2 regions of the Dactylosporangium salmoneum genome follow, and region 1 is predicted to be linked to the other one. Evidence: riboswitches for the same ligand, from Rfam matches in the RefSeq annotation. Region 1 holds a riboswitch; the other holds the start of a gene.
The links. A riboswitch is a leader RNA that binds a small molecule or an ion and turns the genes downstream of it on or off. The one in region 1 is predicted to bind ZMP and ZTP.

Region 1 (11,316 bases):
GGGGCGCACGGCCCTGCCCACGGACGCCGCGTTCGCCGCCGCCGCGGGCGAGGAGGCGCCGATGCTGCCGGCCACGATCGGCTCGGCGGCCGGCGAGGCCGCGGTCGCGCCGACCGGCTGGCGCCCCGGCAACGGCGCGATGCGGGCCCGCCTGGGCCGGCGGCTGGCGAAGGGCGCCCGCGCGGACGACTCCGAGCCTGACGCTGACTCGATCGCCGCCCTGGACCACGAGGACCTGGCCGCCACCCCGGACGAGGACCGCTTCGCGTCCCTGGCTTCGCGCGCGGATGCGCTCGGCAGCCGTTTCGACGGGGATTTTGGTGCTTCGGTTGGTGAGGACCGTTTTTCGTCGTCGGCTTCGCGCGCGGATGCGCTCGGCAGCCGTTTCGACGGGGATTTTGGCGCTTCGGTTGGTGAGGACCGTTTCTCGTCCTCGACTTCGCGCGCGGATGCGCTTGGCGGCGGTTTTGACCGGGAATTCGGCGCTTCGGCTGGTGAGGACCGTTTCTCGTCGTCGGGTTCGCGCGCGGATGCGGACGCCGGTCGCTTTGATCGTGACCTTGGCATTTCCGCCGGTGGAGGGCACCTCCCGGCGGCCGGTACGCGTGCGGAGGCCGGTTCCGGGCCCGGTGACCTCGGGCGGGACGGCGTCGGGCCGTCCCGGGAGCGCCCGGGCGGGGCGGCGGTCCCGTCCGACGATCGCGCGGACACCGGGAACACCTGGGAGGCTCGGTCCACCCGCGAGCTGGTCGGCAACTGGGACACCGACTCGGCGAGCCAAATCGCGGCGTGGGCGGCCGAGGGGATCTCGACGCCGCCCGAGACGCCTGACCCTTCTTCATCCGCCCCTTCCTCGGCGCCCTCATCGTCCTCGTCGCCCTCATCGTCTTCGGCTCCCTCGTCGTCCGGTTCCTTCTCGGCCGCCGAGCCGGATCGGGAGCAGGGGCGCCGCGGTGAGTCCGGCGACGACCGGTCGGAGGCCGGGGGCTGGTCGTGGAGCACTTCGGTCGGCGTCGAACGCTCCTCGCAGGGGGAGGACGGGTTCCGCTGGAGTGGCGCCGCCGGTGACGACTTGCCGGTGACGTACGAGCCGGTCGCTTGGTCCAGCCGGCCCGATCCCGCTGAGGAGGCCGCCCGGGAGCGGCGGCGGGCCTGGATGGAGCCGGAGGAGCCGGCGGACGCGTCCGGGCGGGGTACCGAGACGTGGGAGCCCATGTCCGACCGGGCCGAGCGCGCTGCGGAGCCGTGGAGCTCGGCGTCCGCGTGGACCCCGACGCCGCCGCCCGAGCCGGTTGCCCCGGCCGGCGAGGCGCCCGCGCGGGAGCCTGAGTCGCGGCGTGGCGGCTCGTTCGCGTCCGAGCCCGTTGCGGAGGAGTCCCGTCCGGAGCCGGTGTCGGAGTCGTGGCGGAGTTCGTTCGCGCCCGAGCCTGCGGCGGGGGAGTCCCGTGCGGTGTGGGAGGCGGAGCCGCGGCGGAGTTTGTTTGCCTCCGAGGACGACCTTGGGGGCTCGCGGCCGGCGGTCGAGGCGGAGTCGTGGCGGAGCAGCTCGTTCGCGTCCGAGGCGGTCGGGGAACTCGGGGCGCGGGAGCGCGGGGCAAGGGAACCCGGGACTGAGCAGCGCGGGGTTGGGGAATTCGGGGCGCGGGAGCGCGTGGCCGGGGAACCCGGGGCTGAGCAGCGCGGGGTTGGAGAACTTGGGGCGCGGGAGCGTGGGGAACGCGGCGCGGGGGCGCGTGGGAGCGCAGAACGCGGGGCTGGGGAGCGGCCCTCTTGGGGTGGGAGCCTGTTCGACGGGGAGGCGCCCGAGCTGGTGGCCAAGCCGCTCGAGTTGCGGCGGTCCTGGGACTCCGACCCCGAAGCGCGGTCGGTCAGGCGGCGGGAGCGGGCTCAGTCAGGGACGGGGGACAACGGCGGGGTGACCGGGGCCTGGCCCAGGGTTTCCGGGGATCGGGTGCCGGATTCGGCGTCCGGGGCGGTACCGTCCGCGGCGTCCTCTCCCTCGGCGCCGCCTTCCGCTTGGCCGCCGCCGCCCTCGTCAGGTTCTGAGGATTCGCCGTCGCCGGGTGCGGCTTCCGCGGCGGGGGCGTCGGCGTCCGCGCCGCCGCCGGCTTGGTCGCCGTCGTCTCAGTCGCCGCTGGACTCCTGGTCGTCCTCTTCCGGGTCGCCGTCGGACTCGTGGTCGTCTTCGGCGCCGCCGTCGGACTCGCGGTCGTCTTCGGCGCCGCCGTCAGATTCGTGGTCGTCTTCGGCGCCGCCGTCAGATTCGTGGTCGTCTTCGGCGCCGCCGTCAGATTCGTGGTCGTCCTCCGGGTCGGCGTCAGATTCGTGGTCGGGGTACTCGACGTCGTCGCAGGATTCGTCGTCGTCCTCCGCGGCGTCGTCGGGTTCGTGGTCGGGGTTCTCGACGTCATCGTCGGATTCGTCGCCGTCTTCCGCGCCGCCGTTGGATTCGTGGTCGGGGTCCTCGGATTCGTCGTCTTCCTCCGCGTGGCGGTCGGATTCGTCGTCGTCTTCCGCGGAGTCGTCAGATTCGTCGTCGTCATCCGCGTGGGGGTCGGAGTCGCGGTCGTCTTTCGGGGCGTCGTCGGGTTCGTGGTCAGGGTCCTCGACGTTTTCGTCGGGGGAGTCGGGGGAGTTGTCTTCGGGCGGGGCGTCTGGGCGGTCCTGGGAGGGTTCCTCGGCGGCGGCTGGCTCGTCGGAGAGCTGGGCTTCGGCGGGGACGGAAGGCTGGGCGTCGTCGGCTGGGGCTGGGGCTGGGGAGACGGCGCGGGGGCCGGTCGGGCGCAGCGAAGGCCGGGGGGCTGGGGAGCAGGGCGCGTCGCCGGTGCCGCCGGCTGCCGAAGAGGCTTGGTGGGACGCTGGGAAGGACGCGGGGAAGCCGTCCGGCAACGAGCCGGTCGAGAAGCCCAAGCGATCCCGGTGGGGCCGGGGCAAGAGCGCCGGCAAGGGGAAGGCGGAGGAGCCGGACTCGGCCGCTGAGGCGACCAGCCGGTGGGGGCGGGGCAAGAGCGAGGCGAAGCCGGAGGAGCCGGTCCGCGACGACTCGGCCGCTGAGGCGACCAGCCGGTGGGGGCGGGATAAGAGCGAGGCGAAGCCGGAGGCGCCGGCCGGCGACGACTGGGCGACTGACGCGACCAGCCGGTGGGGCCGGGGCAAGAGCGAGGCGAAGGCGGAAGAGCCGGCCCGCGACGACTGGGCCACTGAGGCGACCAGCCGGTGGGATCGCGCCTCTGGGCGGCAGGCCGGCCGGGAAGGTGCCGCAGAGACCGCCGGCTCGGAGCCGCGGTGGGAGCGGGGCGCCGGAAGGGATCTCGGACGCGAGGCCGAGCAGGGTCGGGACGCCGCCGAAGTCGAGGCGGCGGATCGGATTCCCGAGCAGCGTAAGCGGGAGCCAGGGCCGTTCGACGATCTCGCACCGCTCGAGCTGAACCTCGACGAGGAGCCCAAGGAGCGGACCCGCCGTTTCCGCCGCAAGTAAAAAATAAGCAGAAGGAGCGCCCCCCAATGCGGGAGGCGCTCCTTCGACGTTGTGGCGGAGGCTAGTGCCAGCCGGCCATCGGGTACGCCGACAGCAGCTCGCGCACCTCGCCGGCGACCGTGTCCAGGCTCGCCTCGTCGTCCTTCAGGGCGGCGTCCACGGCGCGGGAGATCCAGTCGGCGACCTGGGGCATCTGGGCCTCGGTCAGGCCGCGGGTGGTCAGGGCCGGGGTGCCCAGGCGGACGCCCGACGGGTCGAAGGGCTTGCGGGTGTCGTACGGCACCGTGTTGTAGTTCGTCTCGATGCCCGCCCGGTCCAGGGCCTTCGCGACCGGCTTGCCGCCGATGCCCTTGCTGGTCAGGTCCAGCAGGATGAGGTGGTTGTCGGTGCCGCCCGAGACCAGGTCGAAGCCGCGCTCCAGGAGGGCCGCGGCGAGGGCCTTGGCGTTGGCGACGATCTGGTGGGCGTACGCGGAGAACTCCGGCTTCGACGCCTCGCCCAGCGCCACCGCGATGCCCGCGGTGGTGTGGTTGTGCGGGCCGCCCTGCAGGCCGGGGAACACGGCCTTGTCGATGGCCTTCGCGTGCTGCTCGTCGCACATGAGCATGGCGCCGCGGGGGCCGCGCAGGGTCTTGTGCGTGGTGGTGGAGATGACCTCGGCGTGGCCGACCGGGGACGGGTGGGCGCCGCCGGCGATCAGGCCGGCGATGTGGGCGATGTCGGCGACCAGCACGGCGCCGACCTCGCGGGCGATCTCGGCGAAGCGCGGGAAGTCGATCGTGCGGGGGATCGCCGTGCCGCCGGAGAAGATGAGCTTCGGGCGCTCGCGGAGGGCGATGTCGCGCACCTCGTCGAAGTCGATGCGGCCGTCCTCGCGGCGGACCGTGTACTGCACGGCGCGGAACCAGGCGCCGGTGGCCGAGACCGACCAGCCGTGGGTCAGGTGGCCACCCATCGGCAGCGCCATGCCCATGATGGTGTCGCCGGGCTTCGCGAGGGCCATGTACACGGCCAGGTTGGCCGGCGAGCCCGAGTACGGCTGGACATTGGCGTGCTCGACGCCGAAGACCGACTTGGCGCGGGCGATCGCCAGCTCCTCGATCGGGTCGATGTACTTCTGGCCCTCGTAGTACCGCTTGCCGGCGTAGCCCTCGGAGTACTTGTTGGTGAGGACGGTGCCGGTCGCCTCCAGGACGGCCTGGGAGACGTAGTTCTCCGAGGCGATCATGCGGAGCGTGTCGTGCTGGCGCTCCGCCTCGGCCTGGATGAGGCCCGCGAGCTCCGGGTCGGCCTCGGTGAGGGCGGTCAGTGCGGGGACGTGCATGCGCTTCCTCCTGGCAGATGCCGATCGGGCACCCAGGCGCGCGGTGCCGGCGATTCTTGGGAGCTCCCCGGTGGTCGGTTCCACCTTGATGTGCGCCAGTCGCAGATGACTCGGCCGATCGTAGTGGACCCGGCCCCCGGGGAGGCAGCCGGTTACGGAACGCGCCGGTACGCTCCGTCGCTGGCCGCGGTGGCCATCGAGGCGTAAGCGCGCAAAGCGGCCGAGACCGGGCGCTCGCGGTCCAGCGGGGTGTACGGCCGGTCGCGCTTGTCCTGGGCGATGCGCCGGGCGGCCAGCTCCTCCTCGCCGACGCGCAGCTCGATGGAGCGGGCCGGGATGTCGATGTCGATCCGGTCGCCGTCCTCGACGAGCGCGATGAGCCCGCCGCCGGCCGCCTCCGGGCTGATGTGGCCGATGGAGAGGCCCGACGTACCCCCGGAGAAACGGCCATCGGTGATGAGGGCGCAGGCGCGACCGAGGCCGCGGCCCTTGAGGAACGACGTCGGGTAGAGCATCTCCTGCATGCCCGGGCCGCCCTTCGGACCCTCGTAGCGGATCACCACGACGTCGCCGGGGACGACCTGCTTGGCCAGGATGCCGTCGACGGCCGCCTCCTGGGACTCGAAGACCCGGGCGGTGCCGCTGAAGCGCAGGTTCTCCTCCGGCACGCCGGCGGTCTTCACCACGCAGCCGTCGGGCGCGAGGTTGCCGAAGAGGATCGCGAGCCCGCCGTCGGCGCTGTACGCGTGCTCGACGCTGCGGATGCACCCGTCCGCACCGTCGACGTCGAGCGAGTTCCACCGGTTCGTCGTCGAGAACGGTTCGGTGGTGCGAACCCCGCCGGGCGCGGCGTGGAACAGCTCGATGGCCTCCGCCGACGGCGAGGCCCCCCGGATGTCCCAGGTGTCCAGCCACTCGCGGAAGGTCGCGGCGTGCACCGACGAGACGGACTCGTTCAGCAGCCCGGCCCGCGACAGCTCGCCCATGATCGCCGGAATCCCACCGGCCCGGTGGACGTCCTCCATGTGGTACTTCTGCGTGTTCGGCGCAACCTTGGCCAGACACGGCACGCGACGGGAGATCGCGTCGATGTCGGCCACGGAGAAGTCGAGCTCGGCCTCGCGGGCGGCGGCCAGCAGGTGCAGGACGGTGTTCGTCGAGCCGCCCATCGCGACGTCCAGCGCCACGGCGTTCTCGAACGCCTCGCGGGAGGCGATCGCCCGGGGAAGCACCGAGGCGTCGTCGTCCGAGTAGTACCGCCGGCAAAGATCGACGATCAAGGATCCGGCGCGCTCGAACAGGCCCCGGCGCAGGGCGTGGGTCGCGAGGGTCGAGCCGTTGCCCGGCAGGGCCAGGCCGATCGCCTCGGTCAGGCAGTTCATGGAGTTGGCGGTGAACATGCCGGAGCACGAGCCGCACGTCGGGCAGGCGGAGCGCTCGATCTGGCCGAGCTGCTCGTCCGTGACGGACTCGTTGGCGGAGGCGATCATCGCGTCGATGAGGTCGAGCTTGGCGTCCTTCTCGTGGACGACGCCCTCGATGGAGATCGTCTTGCCGGCCTCCATGGGGCCGCCGGAGACGAAGACGGTGGGGATGTTGAGGCGGAGGGCGGCGAGCAGCATGCCGGGGGTGATTTTGTCGCAGTTGGAGATGCACACGAGCGCATCGGCGCAGTGGGCCTGCACCATGTACTCGACGGCGTCGGCGATGAGCTCGCGACTGGGCAGCGAGTAGAGCATCCCGCCGTGGCCCATGGCGATGCCGTCGTCGACGGCGATGGTGTTGAACTCCTTGGCGACCCCACCCGCCTCGGCAACCGCGTCGGCGACGATCATGCCGAGGTTGCGGAGGTGGACGTGGCCCGGCACGAACTGCGTGAAACTGTTGGCGATGGCGACAATCGGCTTGCCGAAGTCGGAGTCGGTCATGCCGGTGGCGCGCCAGAGGGCGCGTGCGCCGGCCATGTTGCGACCAGAAGTGGAGGTCTTGGACCGCAGCTCGGGCATACCTGCGAGTCTGACACGTTCCGCATTCTGAGATCGGTTGACTCAGGCGGTGAGATGCGTCAGAGTGGGCTCATGTCGTCGAGGTCGCTCCGAGTACTTATCATCTAGCGCGCCGACGCCTGCCGTCAGCGCGCTAGCCCCTCGTGCCGAGCACGTGGGGTTTTTTCATGTCCGGAGCTTCGACCACGACACCTTTCGAGCGAAAGTGCGAGTTGCGATGACGAGACCCACGCCAGAAGTCCTCGCCCACCGAGCGCATCCAACGACGCCGCCGGCGGCCGACAGCAAGAAGCCCCAGCCGAACTCGCCGGCGGAGCTGCTCACCGGCGCGCAGGTACTCGTCCGCTCGCTCGAGGCGCTCGGCGCCGACGTCGTGTTCGGCATTCCCGGCGGCGCGATCCTGCCCGCGTACGACCCGCTGTTCGACTCCGAGAGCGTCCGGCACATCCTGGTCCGCCACGAGCAGGGCGCCGGGCACGCCGCCACCGGCTACGCCCAGGCCACCGGCAAGGTGGGCGTGTGCATGGCGACGTCCGGCCCGGGCGCGACCAACCTGGTCACGCCGATCGCCGACGCCTACATGGACTCGGTCGCCATGGTCGCCATCACCGGTCAGGTCGCCTCGCAGTACATCGGCACGGACGCCTTCCAGGAGGCGGACATCGCCGGCATCACGCTGCCGATCACCAAGCACAACTACCTGGTCAAGTCCGGCGAGGAGCTGCCCCGGGTGCTCGCCGAGGCGTTCCACCTGGCCGGCACCGGCCGCCCGGGCCCGGTCCTGGTCGACATCCCCAAGGACGTGCTGCAGAACAAGACCACGTTCAAGTGGCCGCCGGTGCTGGAGCTGCCCGGGTACCACCCGACGCTGCACCCGCACGGCAAGCAGATCCGCGAGGCGGCCCGGCTCATCGCGGCGGCGAAGCGGCCGGTGCTGTACGTCGGCGGCGGTGTCATCAAGGCCCACGCCTCCGAGGTGCTGCTCAAGCTGGCCGAGCTGACCGGCGCCCCCGTGGTCACCACGCTGATGGCCCGCGGCGCCTTCCCCGACTCGCACCCGCAGCACATGGGCATGCCGGGCATGCACGGCACCGTCGGCGCCGTCTACGCCCTGCAGAAGTCCGACCTGCTCATCGCGCTCGGCGCCCGCTTCGACGACCGGGTCACCGGCCAGCTGTCCACGTTCGCGCCGAACGCGCAGGTCATCCACGCCGACATCGACCCGGCCGAGATCGGCAAGAACCGGGCCGCGGACGTGCCGATCGTGGGCGACGCCAAGCACGTCATCGAGGAGCTCATCTCCGCCGTGACGGCCGAGCACGCGGCGGGGCACCGCCCGGCGCTCAAGGAGTGGTGGGCGACGCTGGACGACATCCGCGGCCGCTACCCCCTGGGCTACGAGGAGCCCTCGGACGGGACGCTGTCGCCGCAGTACGTCATCGAGCGCATCGGCCAGATCGTCGGGCCCGACGCCATCTACACCGCCGGCGTGGGCCAGCACCAGATGTGGGCCGCCCAGTTCGTCAAGTACGAGCACCCGGCCACCTGGCTCAACTCGGGCGGCCTGGGCACCATGGGCTACGCCGTCCCGGCCGCGATGGGGGCCAAGGTCGGCATGCCGGACAAGACGGTGTGGGCGATCGACGGCGACGGCTGCTTCCAGATGACCAACCAGGAGCTGGCCACCTGCGCCCTGGAGGGCATCCCGATCAAGGTGGCCGTCATCAACAACGGCAACCTGGGCATGGTCCGGCAGTGGCAGACGCTCTTCTACGACGAGCGATACTCCAACACCGAGCTGGGCACGCACAAGCACCGCATCCCCGACTTCGTGAAGCTCGCCGACGCGCTGGGCTGCGTCGGGCTGCGCTGCGAGAGCAAGCGTGACGTCGACGCCACGATCGAGGCCGCGATGAAGGTCACCGACCAGCCGGTCGTCGTCGACTTCGTGGTCGGCAAGGATGCAATGGTGTGGCCGATGGTGGCCGCAGGCACGAGCAACGACGAGATCATGTTCGCGCGGGGCGTCCGTCCCGCGTTCGACCAGGACGACGTGTAGGGAGTCACGCAGATCATGGCCAAGCACACGCTCTCCGTCCTGGTGGAGAACAAGCCCGGAATACTGGCTCGCGTCGCCGGCCTGTTCGCCCGGCGCGGCTTCAACATCGACTCCCTGGCCGTCGGCGAGACCGAGCACCCCGAGGTCTCCCGGATGACGATCGTGGTCAACGCGGACGAATCCCCGCTGGAACAGGTCACCAAGCAGCTGAACAAGCTCGTGCAGGTCCTGAAGATCGTCGAACTCGACACCACCGCCAGCGTGCAGCGCGAGCTGCTGCTGGTGAAGGTGCGCGCGGAACGCCCGGTGCGCTCGCAGGTCCTCGAGACCGTGAACCTGTTCCGGGCCCGCGTGGTCGACGTCGCCGCCGACGCCCTCACCATCGAGGCGACCGGCACGTCGGAAAAGCTGGACGCGCTGCTTCGTGACCTGGAGCCGTTCGGTATCAAGGAAATGGTCCAGTCCGGCGTCGTGGCCATCGGCCGCGGTTCGCGCTCCATCACGACCGGTCCGGCGCTCCGCGCAGCTTCATAAGGGCGCTTCGCGCGCCTTCCTGAACAATGTTGAAAGGAAAGACAATGCCCGCCGAGGTGTTTTACGACGACGACGCCGACCTGTCGTTGATCCAGGCCAAGAAGGTCGCGGTGCTGGGTTACGGCAGCCAGGGCCACGCGCACGCGCTGTCCCTGCGTGACTCCGGCGTCGACGTGCGCATCGGCCTGCCCGAGGGGTCCAAGAGCCGCGCCAAGGCCGAGGAGCAGGGCCTGCGCGTGGTCACCCCGGCCGAGGCGAGCGCCGAGGCGGACGTGATCATGATCCTGGCGCCCGACACGGTGCAGCGCTCGCTCTACGCCGACCACGTGGCCCCGAACCTGACCGCCGGCAAGGCGCTCTTCTTCGGCCACGGCCTCAACATCCGCTTCGGGCTGATCACGCCCCCCGCGGACGTGGACGTGTGCATGGTCGCCCCGAAGGGCCCGGGCCACCTGGTCCGTCGCCAGTTCGTCGACGGCAAGGGCGTGCCCTGCCTCGTCGCGGTGGAGCAGGACGCCTCCGGCCAGGCGCTGCAGCTGGCCCTGGCCTACGCGGCCGCCATCGGCGGCACCCGCGCCGGCGTCATCAAGACCACGTTCAAGGAGGAGACCGAGACGGACCTCTTCGGCGAGCAGGCCGTGCTCTGCGGCGGCGCGTCGGCCCTGGTCCAGACCGGCTTCGAGGTGCTCACCGAGGCGGGCTACGCCCCGGAGATCGCCTACTTCGAGTGTCTCCACGAGCTCAAGCTCATCGTGGACCTGATGTACGAGGGCGGCATCGCCCGCATGCGCTACAGCGTCTCCGACACCGCCGAGTACGGCGACTACACCCGCGGCCCGCGCGTCATCGACGCCCGGACCAAGGAGGAGATGAAGCGCATCCTCGCCGAGATCCAGTCGGGCGAGTTCGCCCGCGAGCTGATCGCCGAGGACGACGCCGGCCGCCCGAACTTCACCAAGTACCGGGAGCAGGGCGCCGCCCACCCGATCGAGGAGACCGGCAAGCAGCTGCGCTCGATGATGAGCTGGGTCGACCGGCCCATCACCGAGACGGCCTGACGTCTGCAAAAGGGCCCCTCCGTTTTTGGAGGGGCCCTTTCTTTTTGGGACTCCGGTCCGTGCAACCAGGGGCCGTTGCTCCCGTCAGACACCGGTCGGCCCCTGGGGGGCCTCCCTGCCGGCTCCGTTGTGCCAAGGGCGCGGCGTCAGCCCTGACGGTCGGCGTTGGCGTGGATCGCGTCCCGCACGTACTGCGCCAGCCCCGGGTGCTCGGTGTCGTAGTTGGCCGTGAACCGCGGGTCGGCGACGTACATGTCCCCGAGCCCCCGGTGCATCTGCGCCGGGCAGTCGTAGAACCAGCGCGAGATGTGCTGCCGGTGCGCCTCGGCGAGGTCCATGGCCCGCGGTTCGGAGGCCGCCACGCCGCCCTCGAACGCCGCCGCGAACCCGGCCACGTTCTCGGCCGTCTCGGCCTTGATCCGCACCCAGTCCTCCTTGGTGTACTGCGCCGTGCGCCGCGCCGACTGCTGGTAGGCCTCCGTGGAGCCCCACCGCTCGCGCGCCTCGTCCGCGTGCTCGTCGGGATCGAAGTCCCCGAACACGTCCCGCTTCTCCTCGGGCGTCAAGTTCATCGTCATGCCACCAAGCGTGGAGTCTCCAGCCGCTGGAGAGTCAACCCCGACATTGCGCCTGAGCCGGATATGTCGGGCGCTGGCGCGCCACGACATATCCGAAATTTCGTGATCTCCGTCGCGTCACCGTATAAATCCGAAATGCTCGCCGCGGCTCGGCGCGAAGCGCCGGACATTTCGTCTCATGCCCCGAGCGGACCGAAGTGCCGTGACTCGCAGATGGTGAACGCCGAGAGGCTTCGTGCCAGTCGGTCGCCGTCGTGGTGCTTACCCCTCCCGTGCGCC
Region 2 (11,316 bases), on a different contig from region 1:
CAAGGGCGGCGAGCCGTTCCGGTCGGAGGTCGGGGCCAAGCCGAAGAGCGCCCTGGTCCGGCTGATCGAGTCGGCCCTCGACTGATCCTTCTCGCACTCGACGTTTTCCGCCCCGCTCCCGGAGTTCCGGGGGCGGGGCGAGTGTCTTGTCCGGCGTTCTGGGCAAGGGCGCTGGGGCGCGATCCAGAGGCGGGCGGAGTACGCTGCCTCGCGGGCGCGGCGCCGCGTGGGTTATTCGCCCTATGACGACGTGCTCGGCCGGGCACGTACGATTCCGTCGCAGGGTCACAGGTTTTCAGGAGGACCACATGCGTGCTATCCGGCGCGGGGCGCGGGGAGCGGCGGTTGCCGAGATCCGCAGCATTCTTGTCGTGCTGGAGCTGCTCGAGGACCTCCTGCCGTCCGATCCGTCGGCGACCGATCCGGAGTACGACGAGGACGTGGAGCGGGCCGTGCGGGCCTTCCAGCAGAGCCGCGGCCTCACCGTCGACGGCTCGGTGGGCGACGAGACCTGGCGGGCGCTGGACGCGGCCCGCTGGCGGCTCGGCCAGCGCGCGCTCTTCCACACCGTCGCCGACCCCTACATCGGCGACGACGTCCGGCAGCTGCAGGAGCGGCTGCTGGAGATGGGCTACAACCCGGGCCGCGCCGACGGCATCTACGGCGGGCGCACGGCCCACGCCGTGGCCCAGTTCCAGCGCGAGGTCGGCCTGCGCCCCGACGGGGAGTGCGGCCCGGCGACCGTCGGCGCCCTACGCCGGCTCGGCCGCAAGGTGATCGGCGGCCGGCCGCAGCTGCTGCGCGAGGCCGAGGCCTTCCGCGAGTCCGGCCCGACGCTGCTCGGCAAGCGCATCGTGATCGACCCCGGGCACGGCGGACCGGACGCCGGCCACGTGGTCCCCGACGGCCCGCTGCGGTGGGTGGAGGCGGACCTCGTGTATGACCTCGCGGCCCGCCTGGAGGGCCGTCTGGCGGCCGCGGGGATGCGGGTGAACCTCACCAGGGGTCCGCAGCCCACGAGCGCCCTGAGTGACCGGGACCGGGTGCAGCTCGCCAACGAGCTCGGCGCCGACCTCCTCATCTCGATCCACCTCGACGGCCACCAGAGCCCCGCGGCCGACGGCGTGGCGACCTACCACTACGGCTCGGTCTCCGGCCCAACCTCAGTCGTGGGGGAGCGCCTGGCGGGGCTCGTGCAGCGGGAGATCGTGGTGCGCACCGGGCTGCGCGACTGCCACACGCACGCCAAGACGTGGGAGCTGCTGCGGCTGACCAAGATGCCGGCCGTGCGGGTCGACGTGGGCTACCTGACCTCGCCCGGCGACCGGCGCCAGCTCATCGACCCGGCCTTCCGCGACCGGGTGGTGGAGGCCATCATGGCCGCGGTGCAGCGGATGTACCTCCCGGTGGAGGCCGACGTCCCGACCGGCTCGATCGACGTCAGCCTGCTGCGGGCGCTCACCGGCCACGCGGCGCCCACCGCCTGAGCGACCGGTTACCCAGCGCCGCCGCGCGGTAGCGCTGGGTTCAGCCTGAGGTCACTTCGGGCGCGCTCGGTCCAGCCGGAGGTCAATTCGGCAGCGCTGGGTTCAGCCGGAGGCCGCTTCGGCTGCGCTGGGTTCAGCCGGAGGTCATTTCGCGCGTCGCCGGGCGAACCGGAAGGACGGGGCGAAGCAGCGATTCCGGGCTCATCGACCCGAGCAGCTTCTCCAGTGCGTACTCCACGTCGGACTTCCACGACAGCGCCGTGCGCAGTTCGAGGCGCAGCCGAGGATAACGCGGATGCGGTCGTACCGTCTTGAAGCCGATCGACAGGAAGAAGTCGGCCGGCGCCAGGCAGCCCCGCTCGTTGCGGCCCGCCTCGTCGACCTCGCCGAACTTCGCGTCGCCGAACGCCTCGATCGCCTTGACGCCGCGCTTGGTGAGGTCGCGGGCGACGCCCTGGACGAGCATGCGGCCGAGCCCACCGTCGGCGAACGGCTGGACGACGTGGGCCGTCATCAGCAGTACCGCGTCCGGCGACACCGGCGACGTCGGGAACGCCATGCTGCGGGGGACGTAGGCCGGCGGGGCGAACATCACGAAGCCGGCCGGCATGCCATCGACGTAGACGAGCTTGCCGCACGAGCCCCACTCGAGCAGCGTCTGCGAGACCCAGGCCTCCTTCTCCAGGCCCGGGTCGCCGTTGGCGCAGGCCCGATCGGCCGCGACCGGATCAAGCTCCCAGAACACGCATTCGCGGCACGATCGAGGAAGATCCTCGAGGGTGTCGAGCGTCAGACTCACGAGACGTCGCGACATTGGCCCATCTCCACCGCACCCGGCATTAGCTCGTCATGATGGTACGCACTCACGATCCGCCGTGGGAGGCATCCGCCCACAGTTCCTCATCTCTTGACCCGCGGTACCGGTGCCAGTTAGGCCTTTGGGTCGGGGGCGTCGCCGTTGCCCTCGGCCGGCTCCGGGACCACGACGTCGTCGTTCTCCTCGGCGGCCGCGGCCGGCTCCAGGGCGTCGCCGGCCTCCTGCGGGGCGAGGCTCGCGGGGGCGGTCCAGTTGATGCGCGGCGGCTCGGCCAGGGGGCGGCCGCCGAACTCGGCGAGCCACGCGGCGACCAGCGCCAGGTTCTCCCGCCAGCGCACCTCGGGGATCGGGGGGAGGATGTCGTCCCACAGCGCGAGGAACGTGCCCTGCAGCTGGAGGCGTCCGTACGGCCGGGCGAGGAACCACACGTGCAGGTGCGCCGCGCCGTCGCCCCAGCGGTTCACGTGGACCCGCGCGACGTCGTCGAGCGAGCGGATCGCGCGCTCCAGCCGGACCGTCATCACGCCGAGCTCGGCGGCGAGCATATTCGGCAGGTCGCCGAGGTCGAGATGCGAGCGGGACTCGAGGATGAGCACGGCCGGCAGGCCCGTCGGCCGATCGAGGGCGCGGACCCGCCAGCGGTCACTCACCCAGATGTACGCCTCGTCCGGCGCGGCGCACGCCCGGCACTCCGCGGGGTTGTCGCCGTGGCGGGGCGGCTCCACCGGCACGGGGTCGAGGAGGCGCTTGACCCGGAGGTCGCCCTCGAAGGGAAAGGTCGGCCAGTACGTGAAGGCGGGCAGAGGGGGCTGTGCTGGCGTCTCGGACACGAAGTGACCCTAGCCGACTGCTGGGCTCGATGTCCGCACCCTGTGGACAGCGACCTCGCATCTTCCTCATCCCGGGAAGTTATCCACAGGTACGTCGGCTGTCCCTGTGGACAACGGCCGCGCCTCCGTGTCCGGTCATCCACAGGCATGCGAACGACCGACCACGGAGTTTCACGTGAAACGGGTGAGCCTGTGGATAACCCCTGTGGACAGACTTCCCTAGAAGCCGTTCTCTCAAGGTTTCCGTCCCGCCGATTTCCGGGCGGCCCGGCCTTCGAAATCGGACAATTTGGCGTCGGAAACGACTGAGGGCCGGATCCTCTCGGATCCGGCCCTCACGGCTGTCGGTGTCGGGTGGTCACTGCTCCCGCTGAGCCGCCGAGCTCTCCTCTGGGACCCCGATGATCCCGACGATCCGCTCGAGGTCGTCGACGGTCGCGAACTCGATCGTGATGCGACCCTTGCGCCGGCCGATGTCGACCTTCACCCGAGTGTCGAACCGGTCCGAGAGGCGGTCGGCCAGATCAGACAGCGCCGGCGCGTGCGGCTTCGCCCGCCGCTGCGCGGGGGCCGTCTTCTTGGCCGATCCACCCTCCGAGACCGCGAGCGAGACGAGCTCCTCGGTGGCGCGCACCGAGAGGCCCTCCGCCACAATCCGGGTGGCGAGCTGCTCCTGCTCCTCGGAGTTGTCGAGGCCGAGGAGCGCTCGGGCGTGGCCCGCGGAGAGCACGCCGGCCGCGACCCGGCGCTGCACCGGGGCCGGCAGGTTCAGCAGGCGGATGGTGTTCGAGATCTGCGGCCGGCTCCGGCCGATCCGCCTGGCGAGCTCCTCGTGGGTCGCCCCGAACTCGTCGAGCAGCTGCTGGTACGCGGCCGCCTCTTCCAGCGGGTTGAGGTTCGCCCGATGGATGTTCTCCAGGAGCGCGTCGCGGAGCATCGCGTCGTCGCGCGTCTCGCGGACGATCGCGGGGATGGCCTCCTTGCCGAGCGCCTGGGCGGCGCGCCACCGGCGCTCGCCCATGACGAGCTCGTACTGCTTCTCCCCGTCGGCGTCGCGCAGCTCGCGCACGACGATGGGCTGGAGGAAGCCGACCTCCTGGATCGAGGTCTTCAGCTCCTCGATCGCCTCGTCGTCGAACACCTGCCGCGGCTGCTTCGGGTTGGGCACGATCGTGCCCACCGGGATCTCGGCGAAGCGGGCGCCGGGCACCGGGGCGAGGGCCGTCGTCGTCTCGGTCTCGACCTCGGGGGCCGCGGCCCCATTGGCCACGCCGGCGCTCGGGGCGGGCGGCGTGGCGAGTGCGGTCGCCGTGCCGGTCGTACCCTCGACCGGCGCGGCGGCGGTGGGGATGAGGGCACCGAGCCCCCGCCCGAGACCTCCACGTCGGTTGGACTTCATGCGATGCCTCCCACCTGCGCACCCTGCGCGCCGCGCAGCGCGATCTCCTGCGCCGCCTCAAAATAGCTGACCGCACCCCGGGAGCCGGGGTCGTACGTCATGACCGACTGGCTGTAGCTCGGCGCCTCGGACACCCGGACGTTCCGGGGGATGACGGCGTTGAGGCACTTCTCGCCGAAGTGGTTCCGCACGTCCTGCTCGACGAGGTCGGCCAGGCGGGTGCGCCGGTCGTACATCGTCAGGAGCACCGTCGTGATGTCCAGGTGTGGGTTCAGGTGGGACCGCACCAGCTCGATGTTGTTGGTCAGCGCCTGCACACCCTCCAGCGCGTAGTACTCGCACTGGATCGGGATGAGCACCTCCTCGGCGGCGACGAGCGCGTTGACCGTGAGCAGGCCGAGCGACGGCGGGCAGTCGATGAAGATGTAGTCGTAGGCGTTGCCGCCGGCCTCGATCGCGCGCTTGAGCCGCGACTCGCGGGCAACGACCGAGACGAGCTCGATCTCCGCACCGGCGAGGTCGATCGTCGCCGGGACCGCCCACAGGTTCGGGATTCCCTCGACCTGCTGGGTCACCGCGTCGAGCGGGGCGCCGTCGATGAGGCAGTCGTACACGTCCGGCACACCGGAGTGGTGCGGGACGTTGAGTCCGGTGGAGGCGTTGCCCTGAGGGTCGAGGTCGATGACCAGGACACGGTTGCCGTGGAGCGCGAGGGCGACGGCGATGTTCACCGCGGTGGTCGTCTTACCCACGCCTCCCTTCTGGTTGGCCACACACATGGTGCGGCGCCGTGGTGGGCGGGGCATCGTGATCTCCCCGCTCGGGTTGAGAATCTCCACGGCGCGTTTTGCCTCCTGTGCCAGCGGGGGGTCTTCGGTTTCACGTGAAACATACGCGTCAGTCATTGCGCCTTCGGTATCCGCGGTGACGACGGACGGGTGCGGCCGGGGGGATGGTGGGTTCCGTCGCTCGGTCCGCACCTCGGCCGGAGTAGCGTCGACCGGCGGCGTTACTCCCCGGCCGTAAAGGGTACCGGTTGACGATCGCTCATTCGGGGTACTGACATGAAACTCCACCGTGCCCCCGCGTGTCGGATCCGGACTTCGGACCTCGGGGCCCCCCACGTCGGCCCGCGGCTGGGGTACTGCCCGGCCGGCGGGACGGACGCCCCAGCCCTCTATCCCCGTTTCACGTGAAACCTGATTGTCTGCATCGCCGTAGCCCGGACCATCACCGCTGTCGCGCACCATGTCAGTCCCGTCCCGCTCGGAAAGGTGTGCACCCTCGGCCGCCTCGCCCAATCCAGGAACCCGTCCTTCTGAAGCCGTCCGGGCGGTACCGGATCTCTGGGCGTCCTCCTCGGCCCCTTCGGTTCCGTCAGGACTCTTGGGCCCGTCGGTGTCTACGGTCCCGTCCGTCGCAACGGCTCTCTCGGCCTTGGAGGTCGCTCCGCTCGGATCCGTTCCGTCCAGGACAGGTTCGTCTTCGTCGAGGCCCGTTCCGTCGGACAGAAGAGTGGCGCTCGGCCAGCCTACGGCGCTTCGCCGGGCGGAGCCATGACTACCCGGCGCGTCGTTGGCCTTCTCACCCCGACTCGTGCGCCAAAAGACCAGAAATCCGTCAACTCGGCGTAGTAGGCCGCCGAGTCGCTGTATCGGCGACATCGGCCACCCGATGCCGACCGCCCTGCCGTCCCCCATGAGTGCCTCCGCGTTCCCCCGCGCCCGGGGTCGCGCTGCGCCCCGGGCTTACCGGCCGCGACGCCCCCCGGCCTTTCGAGGACGCGCGACTTCCCGCTCGCGCACGATCTCGACGACCGTGGTGGGCTCGGCGAGGAGCCCGTCCCCGCACGTGCGCACCGACGGTGTCCCCGCACCGAGCCGGCCGAGGGCCTCCGCGTGCTCGGCAATCTCGGCCGCCGCGGAGGCGCCCTTCATCGCGAGCAACCGCCCCCCGACGGCGGTGAGGGGAAGACACCAGCCGGCGAGTCGGTCCAGCGGAGCGACGGCCCGGGCGGTGACGACATCGGCGAGGGGAAGCTTCCCGACGCACTCCTCGGCCCGGGCGCGGACCACGGAGGTCCGCTCGAGGCCGAGCGCCGTCACCGCTTCGGATAGGAATGCGGTACGTCGTGCGAGCGGCTCGACCAGGGTGACGGAAAGGTCGGGACGAGCCACTGCCAGCACCATACCGGGCAGACCGGCCCCTGACCCGACGTCGACCACTGAGGCACCCGACGGAATGAGGTCCGCGACCACGGCGCAGTTGAGAAGGTGGCGCTCCCAGATCCGAGGAGCCTCCCTGGGGCCGATGAGGCCACGCACGACGCCGTCGGTGACGAGAAGCTCGGCGTAGTGGCGCGCCTGGGGTAGGCGGTCACCGAAGACCTTCTCGGCGACGGGGAGGATCTCGCTGGGCACTGCACCATCCATCCGTCAAGCAAACCATGCGGGCCGGCCCCCGGTGGGACGCGGGGGAGCGGTCTATTGGGGCCCCTGTTTCACGTGAAACGGGAGCGATGACGACGCCCTCTACGGCGACGCCGGGCCACCCTACCGTGGCGGAGCTGGTTCGGCGGCGGGGTTCTCCGTCGCGCCCTCCGGCCGGGCGAGGGGGCGCCTCCTTTGACGTCGCGGCTCCCAGTGGTTCCCTATGCCCGCTGGCCGTTGCGGGGCCGCGCGGTCATCGCATCCGCGTCGTCCGCGTGGCTCCTTCTTGAGAGGTCGTCCGCGTGGCTCCTTCTTGAGAGGTCGTCCGCGTGACTCCTTCTTGAGAGAGGGCCGCGGGGGACTTCCGGAATCCGGCTGCGCGCGACGGACCCAGGCGGAGTCGGTGAAGAGGCGCAGGGGCTCCTCACGCCTGCCCGCACCTGGTCCGGTCGGCGCCGAGACGACGCCGTGGCGCCGTCCGGGAGAACCCGACGCGCCTGACGGGACCCGGCGCAATTGAGCCTGGCACGACCCACGCGGACCCGATCCGACTCGATGCGATCCCGCGCGCTGTGCGACCGTCCCGGCGCAGGGGACATCGCCCGCCACAACCCCGCGTGCCCCGGCACGGCGCGACCTACCCGGCACGGCCCGGCGGCCCGGCGTGCGGGGGTCCGCCGGACGCCGGTGCAACCCGCCCGGCGCGGCCCGGCTCCACCCGGCGGGACAACGCTCGGCGCAACCCTGCATGCCTGGGCCGGACGCGGTCGGTCCAGCGCGGTCCAGTGAAACCCCGCATGGCCCGGCCGACGCAACCGCGACCCGGCCCGAGACGATCCGGCGCGGCACGGCCTGACGCAACCCGACCCAACCTCGCGCAACCCGGCGCGGCGTGAACCGGCGCAACCCGGCGGGACACCGCCCCGCCACAACCGGGAGGCCCCGGCACGGCGCGACCGACTCGGCATGCCATGGCATGGCCGGGGGTCCGGCGTGCCCCGCTCCAACGCAGCCCGACGCAGACCCAGCGCGACGCGTCCCGGCGTCACCCCACGGGACACCGCCCGGCGTTGCCCCGCGCGATGCCATCCGACGATGCGATGCGAGATCCGGGGCGGCCGCTGGGCAGGCGTGACCACCCGATCTGACGCAGACCGACCCGACAACAGGCAGTCTCGCCGGATGCGGCACAGGGCCGGGACCGCGTGAGCTCGTGGATCGCCGCCGAGTGCGAACGTCGAATACTGCGCGGCGCGGGAAGCTCGAACGGCCGGCACAGCCACCGCCCGAGACGGGCCACAACTTGGGGCGCGGGCGGGCGGAAGAGCAAGACGTGGGGGCTAGCCAAAGGCGGTGGCGCGAAGCTCGAACCCGGCCTGCGGGGAGCAACGGCAACGGAGGAGCACCGCCGCCCTATGACGGCGGGCTCCCCCGGCGTTTCACGTGAAACGGCGCTCCGCGGCCTCGATGGCGTTGCGGAAGAGCATGGCGACGGTGGTCGGGCCCACGCCGCCGACCCGCGGGGTGATGGCGCCGGCGACGGTGGCGCAGGACTCGTCGACGTCGGGGAGGAGGCGGCGGCCCTCGTAGCGGACTCCGCCTCCCACGACCACGGCGCCCGGCTTGACGTGCTCCGGCTGAATGATGCCGGGAACGCCGGCGGCGGCGATGAGGATGTCGGCGCGGCGGGTGTACCGAGGCCAGTCGGGAACACCGGTGTGGACCACGGTGACGGCGGCGTTCGCGGTCGGGCGCTTCTGGGCCAGGAGCATCGCCAGGGGACGGCCCAGCGTGGCACCCCGGCCCAGGATCACGACCTCGTGACCGCTGACCGAGATCTCGTGGTAGGCGAGGAGGGCCTCGATGCCGGCCGGGGTGCAGGGGAGCGGGCCGGGGATGCCCGCGGCCAGGCGGCCCAGGTTCAGCGGATGCATGCCGTCGACGTCCTTGTCGGGGTCGACCCGCATGAGGGCGGCGTCGTAGTCCAGGTGCTGCGGGATCGGGTACTGGATCAGCAGCGCGTGGACGTCCCGGTCCTCGTTGAACTCGTCGATCGCGGCGTGCAGGTCCTCCTGGGTGGCCGTTGCCGGCAGGTGGCGGTGCGGGGAGGCGAAGCCGAGGGACGCGGCCTGGCGCTGCTTGATCCGGATGTACCCGGCGCTGGCGTCGTCGTCGCCGACCAGGATCGTGGCCAGGGACGGGGTGATGCCCCGCTCGCGGAGGGCCGCGACTCGAGTCTCTACATCCGCCAGGATCTGGTCGGCCACCGGAGCCCCGGGCAGAAGCCGGGCACTCGGCGCCGGGGTGGGAGCGGCGGCAGAGGAAGAAGAGGAAATGGACATACGACTCCTCGGCGTCACGTGGAAGCCCAGGCGGTCGACTTCCACGCCGAGGCTTCCCGATGGTTGCCCATCCTTGGTGCCGCCAGTCGCGTCTCCGTGAATTATGCCCGTCCTCATCCTGGCCACCGCTACGTGGGGCCTCCCGAGCCCGGGTGACGGGGGAGACACCGAACGAGACCACTGCAGGAGGAGACGCCCGGGCCCACGGGTCGAGTAGGCCGAGGAACAAGGGAGCGGCCAAGCCGAAGGAGAGAAGGAGAAAGGAGCGGCGAGGTGAAGTGGGCAGAAAGGCAGCACCCAAGCCGGAGGTCGGCCGGACAACGAAACCGGGCGCGACGAGGACTGGGTGTGGGGTGACGAGGATGAGGTGTTGATGGGGCGAGAGCGCGAAGCCGGGCCGGAGACGGAGTCGAGCCGCGCTGGATGAGAGCCGTCGCGGCAGCGCTAGCGAAGCGCGAACAGAGCGACGGCGGCCGCCCGTCCAACGTCAGTCCGTCCAACGTCAGTCCGTCCAACGTCAGTCCGTCCAACGTCAGTCCAAACGCTTCGAAGAAGGAGGGATGGGGGGCGGGCTATCCGGCGTACAAAAGGAAACCGCCCCAATCGCCGAGGGGCGCTTGGGGCGGTTGGTGGTGCGGGGGAGAACTAAGCCGTCGGGCGGACCACGATCCGGCGGGCCGGCTCGACGCCCTCCGACTCACTCTCCACGCCCGGCAGGGCGTTGATGACGTCGTGCACGCACTTGCGCTCGAAGGCGCTCATCGGCTCAAGGCGGACGGCCTCGCCGTACTCCTTGACCTTCTCCGCGGCGTTCTTGGCGATGGCGCCGAGCTCCTTGCGGCGCAGCGCCCGGTAGCCGCCCACGTCGAGGAGAAGCCGGCTCGGGGAGCCGGTCTGCCGGAAGACGGCGAGGCGGCTCAGCTCCTGCAGCGCCTCGAGCGTCGCGCCGCGCTGGCCGACGAGGGCCTGCAGGCGCTTGCCCGAGCCGTCGCCGCCCTCGACGACCTCGACCACCGGGCGGCCGCTCACGACGAGCTCGTCGATGTCGCCGTCGTAGTCGAGGATGTCGAGGAGGCCCTCGACGTAGTCGGCCGCGATCTCGCTCTCGCGGAAGAGGTCGCTGGCGGCGCGGCCGGAGCCGGCGGCGGCGGGGGTCTCCGAGTCGTCCTCGGCCTCCTCGTCGTCGTCTTCCTCGTCCTCTTCGTCTTCGTCCTCTTCGTCTTCGTCCTCTTCGTCCTCTTCGTCGTCTTCGTCCTCGTCGTCCTCGTCGGCCTCGGCGTCGACCTCTTCCCGGTCGTCGTCCTCGGCCTCGTCGGCGGCCCGGGCCTCCTGGTCCTCGGCCAGGGACACGTCCTTGTCCTCGTCCCGCGAACCAGGCGCTGCGTCGAGGTCACTGGTGGTGTCGGTCACGAAACTCATCTCCGCTTGTTTGGGGCGCCGAGGCGCCGTCACAGGTCGTCGGTGAGGGGTGGGTTGCTGGTGCAGGGAGCGTCGCTACGCCGGGCCGTGAGAGGGGTGGCCCGGCGGGACGCGTCAACCCGACTGCCGCTTCGCGGCGCCACCCTTCTTCGGGTTGATCGGCTTCGCGCCGGGCTTCGGGGCGCGGGACGGGCCGTCGGCCGGGGCGTCGGTGCCGGTCGCCTTCGCGCCGGTGGCCTTGGTGCCGGCCGCCTTCGCGGGGGCCTTGCCGTTGGTCCGCTGCTGGGCGGCGGCCTCGTCGCGAGCGCGGGCGAACAGGGCGCCCAGGCCGCTCGGCTTCGACTCGGCAACCTTGGCGCCGCCGCTCTTGTACGGCGTCGTGCTGGTCGTCGCGCTGGCCGGCGGCGGGTACTTGTGCAGCACCCAGTACTGCTGCGCCAGCGTGATGGCGTTGTTCGTGACCCAGTAGATGATGACGCCGATCGGGAAGTACCAGCCGGAGGTCAGGGTGAAGAACGGAATGCCGTAGAGCATGAACTTCTGGATCATGCGCTGCTGCGGGTCGGTGTTCCAGCCCGTCTTCTTGATCATCT

Region 2: linked by a shared signal. The riboswitch ahead of ABD352_RS34095 (bifunctional 5,10-methylenetetrahydrofolate dehydrogenase/5,10-methenyltetrahydrofolate cyclohydrolase) and the one ahead of ABD352_RS18180 (serine hydroxymethyltransferase) in region 1 are both predicted to bind ZMP and ZTP.

What each region holds. Positions count from the first base shown of each region.
Region 1 covers NZ_BAAARV010000026.1:22,535-33,850, reverse strand. The annotation lists gene ABD352_RS18195 (hypothetical protein) at 1-586, opposite strand, end outside; gene ABD352_RS18190 (hypothetical protein) at 2,125-2,889, opposite strand; gene ABD352_RS18185 (hypothetical protein) at 2,825-3,478, shown strand; gene ABD352_RS18180 (serine hydroxymethyltransferase) at 3,540-4,802, opposite strand; ZMP/ZTP riboswitch at 4,826-4,910, opposite strand; gene ilvD (dihydroxy-acid dehydratase) at 4,955-6,808, opposite strand; gene ABD352_RS18170 (acetolactate synthase large subunit) at 7,026-8,867, shown strand; gene ilvN (acetolactate synthase small subunit) at 8,883-9,401, shown strand; gene ilvC (ketol-acid reductoisomerase) at 9,446-10,459, shown strand; gene ABD352_RS18155 (TipAS antibiotic-recognition domain-containing protein) at 10,606-11,037, opposite strand.
Region 2 covers NZ_BAAARV010000067.1:17,909-29,224, forward strand. The annotation lists gene trxA (thioredoxin) at 1-85, shown strand, start outside; gene ABD352_RS34065 (N-acetylmuramoyl-L-alanine amidase) at 309-1,487, shown strand; gene ABD352_RS34070 (GNAT family N-acetyltransferase) at 1,621-2,301, opposite strand; gene ABD352_RS34075 (hypothetical protein) at 2,418-3,134, opposite strand; gene ABD352_RS34080 (ParB/RepB/Spo0J family partition protein) at 3,493-4,533, opposite strand; gene ABD352_RS34085 (ParA family protein) at 4,530-5,780, opposite strand; gene rsmG (16S rRNA (guanine(527)-N(7))-methyltransferase RsmG) at 6,282-6,965, opposite strand; gene ABD352_RS34095 (bifunctional 5,10-methylenetetrahydrofolate dehydrogenase/5,10-methenyltetrahydrofolate cyclohydrolase) at 8,402-9,304, opposite strand; ZMP/ZTP riboswitch at 9,322-9,404, opposite strand; gene ABD352_RS34100 (Jag family protein) at 9,950-10,648, opposite strand; gene yidC (membrane protein insertase YidC) at 10,838-11,316, opposite strand, start outside.